One region of the Paenibacillus sp. YAE3 genome, then DNA from elsewhere that is predicted to be linked to it. Evidence: riboswitches for the same ligand, from Rfam matches in the RefSeq annotation. Region 1 holds a riboswitch; the other holds the start of a gene.
What was found. Region 1 has a riboswitch for cyclic di-GMP ahead of AC27KL_RS23790 (Ig-like domain-containing protein). Riboswitches for the same ligand answer to the same signal wherever they lie in the genome.
Positions count from the first base shown of each region.

Region 1 (4,217 bases):
CTTTCCGGACCCTCTGAATAAATGGGATCAGTTCCGTTCTTCTAACGCAAGAGTCGTTAAATCCAGCATGCTGGGGTTTACGCCCGATCTATCCATGATGCCGATCCAGATGCAGAACATCGAGATGGTATGGCAAAAATATTACCCGAGCCTGATGACGGGCAGCGTGGATGTCGGTACCGAACTGCCGAAGTTCAACCAGGAGCTGAAGCAGGCCGGGATTGACAAGGTGAGAGCCGAGGTCCAAAAACAGCTCGACGCTTGGCGTATGGCGAACAAGCAGCGGCTCTGATGCTTCCGATGACGACGGGGACGGCGAAAAAGGTACAGCCATGCTTGCTCCGGTCCGTAACCAAAAGGGCAGCAAAACCGTCACTAGAGAATAATGACTTTCCAATAGGGCTAATCAGCCGGGGCAGTTCACTTCTAGTCATGCTCGTGTGAGGGGAGTCACCTCATCAAAATAGGAAAAAGAGGTGGATGGTGGTGCTCAAACGTCTGGTTTTATCCATGCTGTTTTCGCTCGTGTTATGGTCGGCTTGTTCTGCGTATGCATCGGCTGATGGAGCCGTGCCCCAAACGAATGTCTCCGGAATCTCCATTTATCCGTATGAAAAAGGAACTGACGCCCAGTTTTATATCCGGTACGCTGATTCCGGTAAAGAGTCCATCGGCAAAGATTTTGTAGGATTATTTATCAACGGCTCCATCATAAAAAATGCGAATGTGGTGACGGAAAATAACAGGACGCTGCTGCCGGTCCGAATCGTGTCCGAACATTTGGGGGCTCAGATCAAGTGGGATTCCAAAGCCCAAAAAGTCACGATCGCCGATGGCGACCAAACGATCGAATTATTCATGAACTCCACGCATGCCAAGGTGAACGGCAACAAAGTCGATATGGTTATCGCGCCAAGAATCATACACGGCAGCGCCTACGTGCCCGCGAGATTTGTGGCCGAGGTTTTGCGCGCCAAAGTGGATTATTTTAATGGCAAAGACTTGTCGCAGCCGCATATGGTCCCTAGACTGCCGCATGTGATGATCAGCCGGTATCCAAGTGATGCCAAGATACTTTCCAAAGAAGCGGCCATCGAAAAAGCCAAAAAGGAATTAGTTATCGCGTATGAATCAAAATTCGGCCCATTTGTTCCGCTTGCCGCAAACGAGAAACCGGGCAGGGGAGATGACAAGGCCATCTTTCGGGATGTGATCACGCATTTGAACGTTGAATCGGAAAACGACAGATATTATGTCATCCCTGTGATGTATGATTTTTGGATCGATAAGTATACGGGGGATGTATATACCTTCTATAACGGGCTGACGATGTCGATTAACCGCTTTGATCCGTACGCCGAGAATGCGTTGTCTTTTCCGGGCTGATCGCTGCTGAACCAGGCGGGTTGCTATTCGTAAAGGATGTTTTCGATAAAGATCGGAGAGCCGGCCAAATGACCGGTTCTCTTTATTTCTCCAAAAGCAGACCGTTTTTTCGAATGGAGTGGTGAGTAGAAACGACAAAAACGAAGAAAATATTGCAAAATGAGACTTTAGACCCTAACTTGCGATTCGCATCTATTATATTTTTAAGTAAATGTTAAAAATTTCAACTACATAGAATCTCGTACGATTAATGGCAAACCCATTGAAAAATGGGGACGCAAAGCTACAGGGGCTAAGGGATTTGCCGTAAAAACGCAAATACGACTGCCAGCCAGCTGCCGAATACGACGGAAATCTCCGTCTGGTTTGCTTTTGGACGGGGATTTTCTTTTTTGAATATTTAAAATTTTTACGATTTTGATAGCTGGGGGTTCGAGCCCTGCCTATAAAGAAGACGACGGAAAGAGGAGGGGAAAGAGTTCTATAAGGTAATTTGTTGAAATCGGAAATATTGGCGGCGAAGGAATGATCGCCCTGTCAACGATCAAAGCTTTCGAATTAAGTATGATTTGGGGGGAGACAATTGCACAATGACCGCTCTACGAAGCGAACCAATTTATTAAAGCGTCTCTTTATTCAGTTTTCTGTACTTTTGCTTATCCTTAGCGTGGGACTCCCTTTATCGCCAGGTGCAATTCATGCAGCAGGGATATTAACGATTAATAAAATTGATTCGTATGGTATTCAGGGGATGACACTCTATCAATTTGATGGCAATAATCCAACTGCTAATCCCAAGGCTAGTGTTACTATAACAGGTGTTGCCGAAAATACTGGCTTAAACGGATTGGCAGTAGCAATGAATGAGAAAGCTTTTTATGCAGCTACTTATTCTTACATCGATAATATTTCCAAAATTTATAAAATTAATGAAAACGGAACAGCCCAGCCTGTATCACAAGTAGAGGGTATAGCCGGAAGTTCTGTCATTTTTGAAGGGAAATATTATTATGTATATGGACTTAACGGTAAGGTTTATATAGGAAGCTACGATTTAACTACGGGACAAAAGCAATCAAATGAAGTAACGAATTATAGTTTCCCGTCATACCGGGATATGGGGGGCGATTTGGTTTTTGATAGTAATGGTTATCTATGGTTTTACGCAGGAAACTCATTAGTTCAGTTGGACCCAAGAACGTCTACCATGGTTCGCAGTGTCGCCATATCTTCCCCTGTCGAAGCCGCCGGGTTCAGAGGAATGAGCTTTTTACCTAACGGCAATATATTCATTGTTAGTGGTCAGAGTAATCCGAGATTCTATATACTTAACCGTGATACTTTGAGCACCACTTACATCGGAGAAATGACGGGGGGATTGATTTATGATCTAGCATCGGAGGTTACGCCGAAGTTCGATCCTAATCCTCCTGAACTTGAATCTCAGAAAAAGGCAGCCATTCAACAAAAAGCGACAGGTAACACGGATACGGTCCACCCGGAAGTAGGAGATACGCTTTTATACACGATAGAGAGCCGGAACAAAGTGGCTAACAGCTTCATTAGTAACCTTGTTATCTCGGATATAATTCCATCAGGGCTACAGTATGTCCCGGGCAGCTTAAAGGTGGACGGCGTGTCTGTCACTGATGCTGAAGGGGACGACAAAGGGCATTATGCCTCAGGCAAGGTAGTCGGTCAGTTTGGTATCATTAAAGATACCGCATCGCACACCGTTACGTTTCAAGTGACAGTGCTGCCGGGCCAGGCAGGCAAGGACATTGCAAATACGGCAGCGGTTGGTGGGGACAATATCGACGTTCCGGACAAGCCGACGACGACGATCAACATTTATCCGCGGGTTCCCGTACTTGAATCCGATAAAAAGTTTGCACTTCAGGAAAAAGCGGCTGGAAACATGGATACGGCCCATCCGGAAGTGGGAGACACGCTATTATATACGATTCAAACCCGAAACGCGGCAGCAGATAGTCAGGTCACGAATCTGGTGATCTCCGACGCGATCCCGGCAGGTCTGGAATATGTTCCGGGCACGCTTCGCGTAGACGGCACAGCGGTGACGGATGCCGAAGGCGATGACCAAGGACATTATGCTGCAGGTCAGGTTGTCGGTCAGTTCGGAGTTATTTCGGACACCAATTGGCACACGGTCCAATTCAAAGCAATGATCCAACCAGGCCAAGCTGGCCAAAGCATTCGCAACGTGGCCGAAGTGACTGGCGACAATATCAATACTCCAAGTAATCCGGGCGTGGAAGTGAGCGTATACCCACCGGCCAACCGGCCGCCAATCGCATCGGATCCTAAAGAAACGACTTGGAAAAACACGCCGGTGACTGGAAGCGTGTATGGAGTAGATCCTGATGGTGACCCGCTGACCTTTACCAAAGGAAGCGACCCTTCCCACGGTACAGTGACGGTGAATCCGGATGGAACATGGACGTACGTTCCAGATCTCGATTTTACTGGAACGGATAGCTTTGAGGTTACGGTGAGCGACGGCAAGGGCGGAACCTCCACCTCAAAGGTGACCGTGAACGTAACGGAGCCGCCAAATCTGCCGCCAGAGAGCCGCAATGATACCGTAACGACGGAGCAGGGTACGACGGTGTCCCGCAGCGTGTATGCAACCGATCCTGACGGTGACCCGCTTACATTCACCAAAGGAAGCGATCCAAAGCATGGGACCGTGACGGTGAGTCCGGACGGAACGTGGGAGTATATACCGGACTCGGGATATAGCGGCCCGGATATCTTTACGGTCATCGTAAGCGATGGCCAAGGCGGATACACGACCTCGACCATTACGG
Region 1 is NZ_BAAIYF010000015.1:37,483-41,699, reverse strand. Features, by position in the region: gene AC27KL_RS23800 (ABC transporter substrate-binding protein) at 1-292, shown strand, start outside; gene AC27KL_RS23795 (copper amine oxidase N-terminal domain-containing protein) at 481-1,386, shown strand; cyclic di-GMP riboswitch class I at 1,629-1,729, shown strand; gene AC27KL_RS23790 (Ig-like domain-containing protein) at 2,138-4,217, shown strand, end outside.

Region 2 (4,217 bases), on a different contig from region 1:
CGGCGTGCAAAAGCTGATCGACACGTACGATGCGGCGCTGAAAAGAGTAGAGGAGACGAAGCTGGAAAATAAGTAGGAGGGACGTGAATTTCGCGCCGATTCCATGAAACACCTGGCCGAAAGCCGGGTGTCTTTTTTTATGGGAGCACAAATGAACGCTTATCTGATATCGAAGGATGCAAAAAGCCAGGCGAATTTTTACATCGATTCTCTCGGCGGGGAAAGCAAATATCCTTTTGCCCTTCAGCCCTGGGGCGCTTATTATGGAGAGGTCATTGACCGGTTCGGCGTGACGTGGATGATTACGAAGAAATAGTTCCTGGAATTTGCCTCCATCTATGCAGGCTTCGGCTCGGAGGTTACCGTTCTTGAGAACGGCGGCGTATTGCAGACATTGAACATCGTTGGCGATCGATGGTCTTTGATGATCATACATGAGATTTTGGTCGGTAAAAAAAACGTCCGCTGGTTATGTCCGCATACGGTCTGTTCCCTCATGTCCGCGCATACCAAAAAACCCGGCCGATTCTTCTGATGAATCGGCCGGGTTTTCGTGCGTTGATGATGCTGCTTATTTAGGCTGCACCGTATCTTTGTCCGACGTCACGATCACGACCTCGGCGCTTGTGATACCCGGCAGCGATTTGGTCATGATCGGCGAATGGAACGCGACGATTTTCGTTCCGGCGCGAAGATCCGTGTCGCCGCCGATCAGCGGGATGATCGTCGTATCCTTCGAAATGTTCAGGATCACGTCGTTTGCCGTGGAATTATCGGAACCGACGTTCACGTACACTTGATCTTTGGATGTGCGGTCGGACGGCATGACGGTGCCTTCGATTTTGACGGCTTCCGCTTTTTTCACCACGATTTTGTCTGCATGGGTGTGAGCGGGATAAATCAGCGTCATGACGGCGCTGTAGGTCGCTTCCACATGGCCGCTCGTTTTGAGCGCATCCTTGGTCAGTTTGTTGCCGTCTTCATCGACGATTTGCGTTTTGTCGTCGATGGACAACACGACATAGTTGACGCCGCCTTTTTCCAGCGGTTGGCCGATGACCGTGATTTTGCCGTCTTTTTGGTCGGTAATGACGCCTGCGGTCCCTGCCGTCAACTCGTTAACCTCCCCGGGATTGACGTCTTCCATGTTCGTGTTCACGATCACGTAATTCGTTCCGGATTGCGGCGGAAGGCTCATTGCAACGGCCGGACCGTAAAATGCTCTCACGCTCATGCCTTCCTTGATGTCTCCGGCGGCGATGGCTTTGCGGTTTTGATCGATGATCGTTGCTTTATCCGCGAAATGCAGCCAAATTTCCTCGTCGTGTTTGTTGTAAAGGTCAGTGCCTTTTACCAAAATGCGGCCGTCTCTTACCTCGGTTACCTTACCGTCGATAGCCGAGAAGCTTTGGTCCTGAACGACCAGCGTCAGCGCGGTTCCGCGGGCCGGAAGGCTTTTTGTGATGTTCGGGCTGTAGAAAGCTTTGACGGTTTTGTGCCCGTCGATGATTTTTTGCAGAGGAACGGTTTTGCCTTTGGCGTCGATGAATTTCGTTTTTGGCGTAATGGCCAGGATGATTTCGTCCTGATCGGTCGGCGCGAGTCCGCGTCCGGTCACGGTAATGAATTTATCCGATTTGTCTTGCACGAAATCCGTGATTTGTCCCCAGGTTGCCGGAACGTTTTTGACGTCGGTTTGCTTGTTGGCGTTTCCCTTTTGCACCGCTTGGGCAGGGAGCTGCTGCGCGTTTGCCGCCACGGGCATGGCTGCCAGAGCCAAAATGGATGCGGTCGCGAGCACTTTGTACATTTTATTCATCTGTCATTCCTCCTATATACGTGAGCTTGTACGAACGTTTTGGTTATCAGTCGGCAGCTCATTTCCGAAATACTTTTGCCAAACCTTTCATTGGAAAATGATGCATGCCTTTCACCGTTCCAGACGGGACGTTAACACAAAATGTTGCATAAGCGGCTGTTTTCAAAAAAAACCGGCACCTGGCCTTTTTTAGTTCAAGATGGTTTGCGTGGTGAACTGCGGTTGGTTTTCTTCCTGTTAGAAGAAATAAAAATGTTTTTGTTTACGCAATTGTGCAATGTTGAATGACGAAAATTAAGGTTCTAAGAACCATATATTTCATTACATATTGTAACTTTTTGTAACTATTTATATAATTCTGATTAAAAATAGATTCAAAGAACTACGCAGAAAGCGCTAAACCAGGTGCTTGAACAAAGGCAAACCCGTACGAAAGTCGGGGACGCAAAGCCACGGGTCTTACTCCATGAAGCCTATTCATGGACTGACAGCCGGGTTGCTCATGGTGCTTGGTTTTTTGCTGTCTTAAGGAGGAAAAACATGAGGGGTAGCACTAAAAAATGGATGTCAGCTCTGCTTGCGGCAGGACTGCTGGGGGGAGTCATTCCGGAGGTACAGCGGGTCTCAGCGGAAACCGTATTCACCTATCAGGACGAAATGTCCCCGTTATCGATTAGCGGCGCAAACATCCGGATTTCGGGTGAACATGCGGTATGGCGCGGAAACAGCGCCAAGCTGAAAGGGCAAATTTTTTACGGGAATACGAAAACCGGACAAAGCCAAGCGATCACGACCCATGGAAAATTGACCGATTCTCCTTCCGTCGGGATCAACGGCAAAGGGGAAGCGGTCGTCGTTTGGATCGATAAGCGGAATGACAGCGGCACCGACGACAATTTGAACTGGGACGTATACAGCTACAATGTCAGCACGAAAACCGAAACCAAGCTGAACAAAAATACGGGACAAAACAGCGCGCCGCTGGCGGACGGCGATTTTGTGGTCTGGCAGACGTTTCCTTCCTATACGATGACCTTGTACAACTTGGCAACTGGAGAGTTAACCGATTTGGGGCGAGGCCGGGATCCTGTGATAAAGAACGGACGCGTTGTCTACAAAGGCGGCGAAGACGGAGATTTATACGAATATAACGTCGCCGCGGGCAAACATAACAAAATCGTCGACCTGCCATATACCGAATATGTGGAGCGTTTTGTATATAACGGCGAAGAAATTTTATGGAAACAAAAAGATTTGGACGGAAACGGGAAGTACGTCTACATAGATATGAGCAGCAACAGCCCGCAACCGGTCGATTTGACGAAGCCGGCCAAGGAAGGGCAACGCGAGTATAAAGAAATGAGTATCTCCCACGGAACGGCTGTCTGGCTGGAAGCTTCCGGCGATGCGGCGATCATGCGGGCAGCCGATCTGAAAAGCGGGCAAATCTTCAGTTTGGGCCTGACGAAACCTACCGCTTTTATCGGCTTTAACGGGGAGAAGCTGACATTCGTCAACAACGGAACGTTGGTTAGCCGAGATATTATCCGGACCGAAAAAACGGAAGCCACGCCGGCAAACGGCAGCGGAACCGGAAGCATACCGGCTGATGGCATCGTTATCGGGCCGAAAGGAGGCGTGGCGGCGAAGGGGCAAGCGTTCCAGCTTGAATTCGGCCAGGGAGCGTTCGCTTCCGATACCCGGATTACGCTTGAAAAAATCGGCAGCCTTCCGTCCGACCGTCTCGCGAGCGGCATGACCTGGACCGGCGTGGCGTGGAAGTGGACCGCGGACACGAAACCTTTGAAATCCGCTGCGCTAACCTTCCAGCTGGATGAGCCGCTGAAAAATGCCGATGCGGCAAACCGCGCAGGCATTTACCGCTTTGACGAAAGCGCGGGACGCTGGGTATACAGCGGGGGAACGGTCGACGCGTTGTGGAAAACGGTACGCGCGAAGGTTCAAGAGTCGGGCTTATACGGCATTTTCCTGTATGCGCCATCCTTTAAGGACATGAACGGCCATTGGGCGAAGGCGGAAGTGGAAGTGCTGGCCTCCCGGTGGATCGTGAACGGCATGGAAAACGGAGCGTTTGCGCCCGGGCAGCCGGTGACGCGCGCGCAATTCGCCAAGATGCTCGTTCAAGCCGCCGGGCTGGATGCGCAGCAGCCTGAGAATCGCCGCTCCTTCCGCGACGTCCCTGAGGGGCATTGGGCGGCCGACTCGGTCGAGCAGGCGGCGGCAGCGGGATGGATCAAAGGGTATGAAGGCGGCCTGTTCAAGCCGAATGCGCCAATCACCCGGGCGGAAATGATGGTCATGCTGGCGAATGCGGCAGGCCTTCGTAAAGACGAACAAAGCGATCTCCTCGCCGGATACAAGGACGCCGGATCGGTTC
Region 2 is NZ_BAAIYF010000001.1:433,469-437,685, reverse strand. Features, by position in the region: gene AC27KL_RS02010 (extracellular solute-binding protein) at 1-76, shown strand, start outside; gene AC27KL_RS02005 (hypothetical protein) at 140-316, shown strand; gene AC27KL_RS02000 (peptidase) at 572-1,819, opposite strand; cyclic di-GMP riboswitch class I at 2,228-2,323, shown strand; gene AC27KL_RS01995 (S-layer homology domain-containing protein) at 2,360-4,217, shown strand, end outside.
Region 2: it holds a riboswitch for cyclic di-GMP, as region 1 does, so the genes downstream of both, AC27KL_RS01995 (S-layer homology domain-containing protein) here and AC27KL_RS23790 (Ig-like domain-containing protein) in region 1, are expected to answer to the same signal.